Regions from separate parts of the Mesorhizobium sp. M0408 genome, predicted to be linked through region 2. Evidence: predicted binding sites of a transcription regulator. Region 2 holds the regulator's gene; the other holds the start of a gene.
What was found. The regulator PhoB, encoded in region 2, activates phosphate uptake and scavenging genes when phosphate is short. The targets are predictions, from matches to a motif close to TGTCATNNANCTGTCAT.

Region 1 (5,383 bases), on a different contig from region 2:
TTCAGCCCGTGAGCGATTTTTTCTTGATCGGCCGCCGAAATAATGCCCGTTTGCGCCAGCATCTGGCTATGGGCGATCGAGCCGCGAATATCCTGCGCATAGAGTTTGCGGTCGAACGAGATCGACGCGTTGATCGCTTCCATGATTGCGGCCGGACCCGAGGCAAAACGTCCGCCCCACATCTGGTTGCTGGCCTTCTTGTCGTTCATCGCTATAACCCGTGCTCCGGAGCAGTTTTTGCAAAATGGCAGACGGCAATAGATTTTTCCCGGCTTTGCGTCTCATCCTCGCCGCTTTGGTTGCGGGCGTGCTGGCCGGCGCGGTCGCGGTATATGTCAGGGAAAGCAGTTCTGGCAACAAGGCGCCCGCGCAAGTGGCCGCCGGCGGCGGCAAGGACGACGTCGCCTGCGCCGCCAAGACCGACCGTGCCAAGAAGATCGCCGCCGCTGCCACCGGCCAAGTTGCCGCGCTTTTGCCGGCGGATCCGCCGCAATCGCTGAAAAGCCTTGCCTTCAACGGCCCCGACGGCAAGCCGACGACGATCGCCGATCATGCCGGCAAGACGGTGCTGCTCAATCTGTGGGCGACATGGTGCGCACCTTGCCGCGCCGAAATGCCGGCGCTCGATGCGCTGCAGAAGGAGATGGGCAGCGATGCGTTTCAGGTTGTTGCCGTCAACGTCGATGCCGGCGACGATGCCAAACCGAAGAAGTTCCTGGAGGACACCGGCGTCAAGTCGCTCGGCTACTATCGCGATGCCACGATGGCGCTGTTCAACGACGTCAAGACGCGCGGCCTGGCGCTCGGTCTGCCGGTCACCATGCTGATCGATGGGCAAGGCTGCCTGATCGCCCATATGAATGGCCCGGCCGAATGGTCGGGGCCGGATGCCAAGCGTCTGGTCGAGGCGGCGCTTCAGCCGGGATAGGCTCAGACCGTGCGCAGGCGCGGCTTGAGCACGGCAATGCTTGCGCCGCGTCGGCTGGCGGTGCGGATTGCCGGAGAGGCCACGCCCGTCAGTTCCCCGAATGTCTCGATCGGAGCCGGTTTGCCGAGGTAGTAGCCTTGCCCGATCTCGCAAGCCTCGGCGTCCAGGAACTGCAATTCACCCGGCGTCTCGATACCTTCTGCCAGAACCGGTAGGCCGAGACCGCGTCCAAGCCCCAGCACGGCGCGAACGATCGCCGCGAACTGGGCGTTCTTGTCGACCGATTTGATGAACGACCCGTCGATCTTGATCTTGTCGAAGGGAAAGGCGCTGAGGTTGGACAGCGAAGAATAGCCGGTGCCAAAATCGTCCATCGCCACATGCACGCCAAGCGCCTTGACCTGCCTCAAGGTTGCCAGCGCGCGCGGCATGTCCTTCACCAGGGCCGTTTCGGTGATCTCCAGTTCGAGCCTGCCGGGGGCCAGGCCGGATCTCGTCAATGCGTCGTGCACCTTGCGGCTGAAGTTCGGATTGTGAAGTTGCACGGCGGAGACGTTGACGGCGACCATCAGCGGGTTTGTCCAGCGAGCAGCATCGTTACAAGCCGTCGTCAGCACCCAGTCGCCTATCTGCGCGATAGCGCCACTGTCCTCGGCCACGGGGATGAAAACGGCCGGAGAAATGTCACCCCGCTCAGGGTGCTGCCAACGGACCAGGGCTTCGAAGCCGATCATCCTGCCGCCGCGGATCTCCTTCTGCGGCTGATAGACGAGGTGGAACTCCTTGCGGGCGATCGCCTGGCGCAATTCATGCTCCATCACGCGCTTGTCGCGGGCCGCGGTGCCCATGGCTATCTCGAAAAACCGATAAGTGTCCCTGCCTTCGGTTTTGGCGCGATGGAGTGCCGTGTCGGCATGGCTGATCAGGCCGGCCTGGTCTTCGGCATCCAGCGGAAAGAAGGCGATGCCGATGCTGGCCGAGACGAGGCCGGAGCCGACCGAAACCCTGTTTTCCTCCCGGATCGCCGCCAGCAAGTCCTCGGCTATCCGGCCTGCGGCCAGGGGGTCGGGGAGGTTCGGAGCTATGATGGCAAATTCATCGCCGCCGAGACGCGCGAGCATCTGTCCGTGGCGCGGGATGCCGGAAATGCAGTGCGCCAGCTTCTGCAGCATAGCATCGCCGGCCCCGTGGCCATAGAGGTCGTTGACTTGCTTGAACCGGTCAAGGTCAAGCAGCAGGAGCGCCAGATGTCCATCCTTGCCGCCACGATCCATCGAGGCGAATTCTGCTTCCAGCCGGGAAGAAAAGCTCCGCCGATTGGCAAGCCCGGTAAGCGGATCGAAATGCGCGAGGCGGAGGATCTCTTGTTCTGCCTTCTTGCGCTCACGGATGTCGCGAACGGCAAGCACCGTATGAGGCCTGCCGCAGTAGGTTATTTTCCTGGCGATCAGCTCGACAGGAATTCTCGCCCCGTCGCTGCCTCTTAACTTCGCTTCCTGCGCCTGTTCGCCGAAGCCGGACATATCGGCTGCGCTCTGTCCGTCGAAAAGCTCGCCGAATTGCATCGTGTTCAGGGTGGCTGTCGCTGTTCCGGTCAGCTTCGCCATACTGTCATTGGCGCTGACAATGCGGGTGCCATCGCAAACGATCAGACCTTCCACCGCCGCATTGGCGAGATCGTGCATGCGATCGGCCTCGAGCTTCTGGCGGCGAAAGCGCAGGTCGATCCATAGCGCGGCACCCGATAGCACAAGGATTATCAGGCTGGCGACCGCTGCGGCAAAGGCCTGGGAAATGGGCTCGATGGAATGTTCGGATATTTCAATCGAGGAGTCCGGAATGATCGACACCGCGGCCATCGCGATGAAATGCAAGCTGCAAATCGCCAGCGTCAAAAGCGCGGCGCCGCCGAAAGTCGCGAGCGCTGACGGACGGCGCAAGACGACAAGGAGCGCCAGTGCCGCGAGGGTCACGCCGGCCAGAAGCGATATCGCGACAAGGAGCAGGTTCCATACGACCCGGCCTTCGACCTCGAAAGCTGCCATGCCGATGTAGTGCATCGTCGCGATGGCGCCGCCCAGAATGGCGCCACCGACGAGGAAATGGTCGATGCCGCGGCGCAAGGTGGCGACCCACATCCCAAGCGCGGTCATGATAACGGCGGCGGCAAGCGAAAAGGCGGATAATCCCGGATTGTATGCGTTCGGGATTCCCGGCGTAAACGCGGTCATGGCGATGAAATGCGTCGCCCATATGCCGAACCCGGTCGAGGCCGCGGCGATCATCAGCCAGACAAGCCGGTTTCGCTCGGTCGATCGGCCGACATGCTTAAGGAGATTAACCGCTGAGAAGCAAGAAATTCCACAGACGAGTGCGGCGAGCGCAACCAGTCTCGGATCGTGCTGACTTACAATACAATTATAGACCGTCAGCATCCTGGTTCACTCGGTCTGCCAAAACTAACAGGGGAGGTGTGACTGATTAGCTCTTGGAGATTTTAACGAATGGTTAACCCGCGGGCCATGAGGCGGGTCTTTTCGGGGGAAAACCGACGCGCCGCTGCGCCGAAAAGACGGTGATGTGATTTCTGGCGCCCGGTTTCGGTAGCGAGTGCACTTTAGGAAGGAATGATGTTCATTGATCCGCAATAAAACCGTTGTCCGATTGTCATCAGCGCCACATATTGGCTTTGCGGAAGTGCCCCTTTCGCGAATGACAAACGGGAGATGAAACATGAAGTTCTTCGGCTTTGCGGCCGGTATCGCCGCGACCGTGACCCTGCTTTCCACCACCTCCGCCTTCGCCGTCACGCAGATCAGCTGGTGGCACGCCATGACCGGCGCCAACGCCGAGGTCGTCGCCAAGATCTCCAAGGATTTCAACGCCAGCCAGAGCGACTATGAGCTCGTTCCGGTGTTCAAGGGCACCTATCCGGAGACGCTGAATGCCGGCATCGCTGCCTTTCGTGCCGGGCAAGCGCCCGATATCCTCCAGGTGTTCGACGTCGGCACCGGCGTGATGATGGCGGCCGAGGGTGCGATAAAGCCGGTGGCCGATGTGATGACCGGCGCCGGGATGACTTTCGACAAGAGCCAGTATCTGCCCGGCATCGTCGGCTATTATTCGAAGCCGGACGGCACCATGCTATCGTTCCCCTACAACTCTTCCTCGCCGATCCTCTACTACAACAAGGACATCTTCCAGAAGGCAGGCCTCGACGTGAACAATCCGCCCAAGACGTGGAACGAGGTGTGGGAAGCTGCCAAGAAGATCAAGACGAGCGGCGCCTCCCCTTGCGGCTATACCTCGACCTGGCTGACCTGGATCCACCTGGAGAATTTCGCGGGGTGGAATGACGTGCCTTGGGCCACCCAGCAGAATGGCCTGGCCGGCGGTGATGTCGAACTCAAGATCAATGCGCCGATTTTCGTCAACCACTTCCAGGCGCTCGCTGACCTGGCCAAGGACGGCACATTCAAATATGGCGGACGCACCTCCGAAGCCAAGCAGATATTCCTCGCCGGCGAATGCGGCATCTTCACCGAATCGTCGGGCGGCCTCGGCGATATCGTCAAGTCCGGCATGAACTATGGCATCGGCCAGCTTCCTTACGACAGTGACGCCAAGGGTGCCCCGCAGAACACGACGCCGGGCGGTGCCAGCCTCTGGGTGTTCGGCAACAAGTCGGACGAGGAATACAAGGGTGTCGCCGCCTTCTTTGCCTATCTGTCCAAGACCGATGTGCAGGAATATCTGCACCAGAAGTCGGGATACCTGCCTGTGACGCTCGCCGCGTATGAGGCGACGAAGAAATCAGGCTTCTATGACAAGAACCCCGGCCGCGAGACACCCATCCTGCAGATGATCGGCAAGTCGCCGACCGACAATTCGAAGGGCGTGCGCCTGCCGAATCTGCCGCAGGTGCGCGATATCCAGAACGAGGAGCTGGAGAAGATGCTGGCCGGCCAGCAAACCGCCCAGCAGGCACTCGACAATGCGGTTGCGCGCGGCAACGCGGCGATCAAGGAAGCGCTGGAGAACTGACGGGATTATCTCGGTTAGTCGGTTGGAATATCGCCCACGCGAGCTAGCGTGGGCGATACCTGGATAGCGAGGGAAATCAGCCTGTCTCCACGCGTCGTCTTTCCCAACAAGATCCTGCCCTACCTGCTGGTGGCGCCACAACTCGCCATCACCCTGGTTTTCTTCTACTGGCCGGCCGGTCAGGCGCTTTACCAGTCGATGCTCAGGCAAGACCCGTTCGGGCTGAAGAGCAGGTTCGTCTGGTTTGCCAATTTCCGGAAGGTGCTGGCCGATCCGGCCTACCTCAACTCGATCAAGGTCACAGTAGTGTTCTCTCTTGCGACCGCGATCGTTGCCATGGTTGTGGCCCTGCTGCTCGCGGTCATGGCCGAGAAGGCCGTGCGCGGCAAAGGCCTCTACCGCACACTGCTG
Region 2 (5,383 bases):
TGCCGTCATTAGCGGCGACCACGGCATCGACCTTGTTGTCGTTGGCGGTCAGGAACTGTTCCATGTTCTTCTGAGCGTTGGCCGGCAGCCAGCCGTCCGTATAGGCCTCGCCGACATTCTTGATCTTGCCGCCGTCAATGGCCTCCTTCAGCACCTCCATCGAACCGGCAAACAGGAAATCGGCATTCGGATCGGAACCCGAACCCTTGATGAAGACGTAGTTGCCTTCCGGCTTCACCTTGAAGACTTCGCGGGCCTGCATGCGGCCGACTTCCTTGTTGTCGAAGGTCAGATAGAACACGTCCTTGTTCTCGATCAGCCGGTCATAGCCGACGACCGGGATGCCTTCGTCCAGTGCCTTCTGCACGGCCGGCCCGATGGCCGAGGCGTCCTGCGCCAGGATGATCAGTGCGCTGGCGCCCTGCGAGATCAGGCTCTCGACGTCGGTGAGCTGCTTGCCGGGGTTGGACTGTGCGTCGGCGGAAATATACTTGTCGCCTGCGGCATCAATGGCCGCCTTCATTGCGGCCTCGTCGGTCTTCCAGCGCTCTTCCTGGAAGTTCGACCAGGAAACGCCGATGACCTTGTCTTTAGCCTGCGCCACCGACGCCAGCGCCAGCGTCATGGCGACACCCGCCAGAATGGCGGTCGTGAATTTCTTCATCATATCCTCCCTGCGCCGCGTACGGCGTGACCAATTGGCTCAAAGACCAGCTTAGAAGCTCTAATTTTTTCGAGCCTCGAAAAAATACTGGCCCGATCTCCGGCTGCTGTCAACATCGATTCTGATGGATTTTGATGACTCTGCGAGTTTTTTCGAGCGTCGGAATAAACGATGACAGCGCCACCTGCATCTGACACTATTTGCCTGCGTCCGACACTATTTGTCGGACATTACCGACGGCTTCCGGTTCATGAGCGGCCGCGGCAACCGGGAGGAAAGCAAAACAATGTCGGTCGGAATCCGCCATGACGATTTGCGCCGGCGCAACCGGGCGATGGTGATCTCGGCGGTGCGCCGGGCCGGCCAGCCATCGCGTACTGAGATCGCAGCTACTACCGGCCTCAGTCATTCGACCATATCGGCGATCTCTTCCGACCTGATACGGGAAGGCATCCTCGCCGAGAGCAAGGCAAGTGAGCCCGTTTCGTTGAAACGCGGTCGTCCGCAGGTCGGCCTCGCCCTCAACCCGGAAGCGGCGGCGGTGCTGACCGTGGTGTTGTCGCTGAATTTCCTGTCGGCCGCCATTATCGACTATACGGGACAGGTGGTCGCCGAGGAACAGCGCCGGCTGGACACGCTGACCATGCCGCGCGACGAGCTGATCCGTGAATGCATGGCCATCGTCCGGCGCCGGCTGCAGGATCCAGACCTTGACGTCCGCAGTGTCGCCCGCATCGCCCTGGCGATTCAGGGCATTACCGACTCCCCTGCACGCGCCATGCTGTGGTCGCCGATCACGCCGCAGACCGACATCGCCTTTGCCGACATGCTGGAGGACGAATTCGGCATCCCGGCAACGGTGGAGAACGACTGCAACATGATGGCGGTGGCTTTGCGCTGGCGCAATCCGGATCGCTATCGCGACGACTTCATCGCCATCCTGCTTTCGCATGGCATCGGCATGGGGCTGGTGCTGAAGGGCGAACTGTTCACCGGGACGCATTCCTCGGGTGGCGAATTTGGCCACATGATCCATCGTCCGGGCGGCGCGCTCTGCCGTTGCGGGCGGCGCGGCTGCATCGAGGCCTATGCCGGCAACTACGCCATCTGGCGCAACGCCAGGCAGATGAGCGAAGAAAGCGAACCGATCGCCGACGTCAGCGACGCCGACATGCGAGCACTGGCGGCCCGGGCGCGCGAGAAAGATGGGCCGGAACGCGAGGCCTACCGCAAGGCCGGCGAAGCGCTGGGTTTCGGTCTCGGCTCGCTGTTCGCGCTGATCGATCCGGCACCGGTCGCGATGGTCGGCGCCAGTGCCGCCGCCTTCGATCTGATCGAGCCGGCCTTGCGGAAGGCAATCGCCCAGACCGCCGGCGGCCAGCATTCGGACTCGATCTCCTTCGATACAGAGCCGAACGAATTGCCGCTGATCCGCGAAGGCTGCGCGATGCGGGCGCTAAGCTTCGTCGACCAGGAGATTTTCGCGCCGGGCGCGCAAATGAGGCCCAGCGTCAGAAAGAACGTAGCCTGACCAGGCGGGTCAATCTTCCCTGATCGCATAGCCGGCACCGCGGATGGTGCGGATGACATCCGGCATCCGGCCGTTGTTGACGGCTTTGCGCAGCCGCCCGACATGCACGTCGACGGTGCGTTCGTCGATGTAGATTGTCTCGCCCCAGACATTATCGAGTAACTGGCTGCGCGAGAAGACACGGCCCGGATGCCGCATCATGAACTCGAGCAGCCGGAATTCGGTCGGCCCGAGCCTGATTTCGCTCTTCTTGCGATAGACCCTGTGCGATTCGCGATCGAGCACGATGTCGCCGACCTTCAGCACGCTGGACAGCACTTCCGGCTTGGCGCGCCGCAGCAGCGCCTTGACCCTGGCCATGAATTCCGGTGTCGAAAACGGTTTGACCAGATAGTCGTCGGCGCCGGTCGAAAGCCCGCGCACCCGGTCGCTCTCCTCGCCGCGCGCGGTCAGCATGATGATCGGCAGCCGCTCGGTTTCGGGGCGCACCCGCAACCGACGACAGAGCTCGATGCCGGAAACCGCTGGTATCATCCAGTCGAGCACCAAAAGGTCGGGCACATTCTCCTGCAAACGGATCTCGGCTTCGTCGCCGCGTGTCACCACCTCGACCTGGTAGCCTTCGGATTCGAGATTGTAGCGGAGCAGCACACCCAATGGCTCCTCGTCCTCCACCACCATTATGCGTGGTGCGATCATCGGCTGGGCACCCCCATCATGTCACCGGTGCGGACATTGTCGTTTCGTCCTGCTTCGGACGATTGACCGGCAATTGCTCGCCGGTCAGCACATAATACGCATTTTCGGCGATGTTGGTGACATGGTCGCCGATCCGCTCCAGATTCTTGGCGCAGAACAGCAGGTGCGTGCAAGCGGTGATGTTGCGCGGATCTTCCATCATGTAGGTCAACAGCTCGCGGAACACGGACGTGTATTTGACGTCGATGCGCTCGTCGGCGGCACGCAGCTTGGCCAACGCGGCCGCATCGCCTGCAGCATATTCCTCGATGACACCCTGCACCTGGATGAGAACCAGCTGCGCCATCGCGTCGATGGAATGCGACAGGTCCCGCGGCGTGGCGCTGAGGCCGACCGCACTCACGCGCTTGGCGATATTCTTGGCAAGGTCGCCGATGCGTTCGAGGTCGCCCGCCATGCGGATCGCTCCGACCACATGGCGAAGATCGTGGGCCATCGGCTGGCGTTTGGCGATCAGGGTGATGGCGCGGTCGTCCAGTTCGCGTTGACGCGCATCCATGATGGCGTCGTCGGAAACGACGCGTTGCGCCAGCACGTTGTCGGAATTCAACAGGGCCTTGGTCGCCCCGCCGACCATCGAACCGGCGAGGTCGGCCATGTCGCGGATCAGCTTGCTGATCTGCTCGAGATCCTCGTCGAAAGAAGCGACTGTGTGTTCGCCCATGGTCCTGTCCTCATATGCATGATCGGAACGGCTCAGCCGAAGCGGCCAGTGATGTAGTCCTGCGTGCGCTTCTCGCGGGGCGACGTGAAGATCTTCTCGGTCCGGTCGAACTCGACCAGTTCACCCAGATACATGAAGGCGGTCTGGCGCGACACGCGCGCCGCCTGCTGCATGTTGTGGGTGACGATGACGATCGTATAGTCGGCTTGCAATTCGTCGATCAGTTCCTCGATCTTGGCAGTCGACAGCGGGTCGAGGGCCGAAGCCGGTTCGTCGAGCAGAATGACTTCCGGCTTCACGGCCACGGTGCGGGCGATACAGAGCCGCTGCTGCTGGCCGCCGGACAGGCTCAAGCCGCTGGCGTTGAGCTTGTCCTTGACCTCGCTCCACAGCGCGGCGCGCTTCAACGCCTGTTCGACGCGGCCGTCCATCTCGGACTTGCCGAGGTTCTCGTAGAGCCTGACGCCGAAGGCGATGTTCTCGTAGATCGACATCGGGAACGGCGTCGGCTTCTGGAACACCATGCCGATCTTGGTCCTGAGGAGGTTGAGATCCTGCGACCGGTCGAGAATGTTCTTGCCGTCGAGCAGCACCTGGCCCTCGGCCGTCTGTTTTGGGTAGAGCTCATAGATGCGGTTGAACACACGCAGCAGCGTCGATTTCCCGCACCCCGAAGGGCCGATGAAGGCCGTGACACTGCGCTCAGGCAGTGACAGGCTGATGTCCTTCAGCGCCTTGCTCTGGCCGTAGTAGAAGTTGAGATTCTTGACCTCGATCTTCGTCTTCTCGACGACCGTTTCGGCCATCGTCATGTCTGGGGACAACATCTGTGTCATCTGTCCTCTCTGCGTCCGGTAAGGCTGCGGGCGAGGATGCTCAAGCCCAGAACCGTCAGGGTGATTATGAGTGCGCCGGTCCACGCCAGTTGCTGCCATTCCTCGTAAGGGCTGAGAGCGAACTGGAAGATGGTCACCGGCAGGCTGGCCATCGGCGCGTTGATATTGCTGCTCCAGAACTGGTTGTTGAGCGCGGTGAAGAGCAGCGGCGCCGTCTCGCCGGAAATGCGTGCTATCGCCAGCAATATGCCGGTGACGATGCCGGACAATGCGGCGCGGTAGGCGACCGAACGGATCACCACCCAGCGTGGCGCGCCGATCGCGGCACCGGCTTCACGCAACGCGTTCGGCACCAGGTTGAGCATGTCTTCAGTGGTGCGCACGACCACCGGAATGACCAGGATGGCAAGCGCAACGGCGCCGGCAATGGCCGAGAAATGTCCCATTGGCCGCACCATCAGCTCATAGACAAACAAGCCGATGATGATCGACGGCGCCGACAACAGGATGTCGTTGATGAAGCGGACGACGGTGGTGATGCGCGAAAAGCGTCCATACTCGGCCATGTAGGTTCCCGCCAGCACGCCGATCGGCGTGCCGACGACAACGGCGATGATCGTCATCAGCAGGCTGCCCGCGATGGCATTGAGCAGGCCGCCGGCCTCGCCCGGTGGTGGCGTCATCTCGGTGAAGACCGCGAGCGAAAGCCCGGCTGTGCCCTTATAGACCAGTGCGCCGAGAATGAGCGCCAGCCAGGCAAGCCCGATGCCGGCGGCGACGACGCAAAGCGCCATCATCACCGAATTCCTGGCTTTGCGGCGGCTGTGGAGCGATGAGGATGTCGACATCGGTCAGGCTCCCGTACGGGCGTCGATCCGCATCAACATATAGCGGGCGGCGGCAAGGATCAGGAAGGTGATAACGAAGAG

Region 1: the regulator PhoB is predicted to act here: its motif matches at 3,583-3,599, upstream of ugpB (sn-glycerol-3-phosphate ABC transporter substrate-binding protein UgpB).

Annotation. Positions count from the first base shown of each region.
Region 1 is NZ_JAMYRO010000018.1:70,877-76,259, reverse strand. Features, by position in the region: gene argH (argininosuccinate lyase) at 1-209, opposite strand, end outside; gene tlpA (thiol:disulfide interchange protein TlpA) at 245-928, shown strand; gene NKI67_RS21355 (bifunctional diguanylate cyclase/phosphodiesterase) at 931-3,363, opposite strand; gene ugpB (sn-glycerol-3-phosphate ABC transporter substrate-binding protein UgpB) at 3,662-4,972, shown strand; gene ugpA (sn-glycerol-3-phosphate ABC transporter permease UgpA) at 5,054-5,383, shown strand, end outside.
Region 2 is NZ_JAMYRO010000003.1:15,005-20,387, forward strand. Features, by position in the region: gene xylF (D-xylose ABC transporter substrate-binding protein) at 1-664, opposite strand, end outside; gene NKI67_RS04030 (ROK family protein) at 951-2,195, shown strand; gene phoB (phosphate regulon transcriptional regulator PhoB) at 2,205-2,894, opposite strand; gene phoU (phosphate signaling complex protein PhoU) at 2,911-3,618, opposite strand; gene pstB (phosphate ABC transporter ATP-binding protein PstB) at 3,651-4,454, opposite strand; gene pstA (phosphate ABC transporter permease PstA) at 4,451-5,302, opposite strand; gene pstC (phosphate ABC transporter permease subunit PstC) at 5,306-5,383, opposite strand, start outside.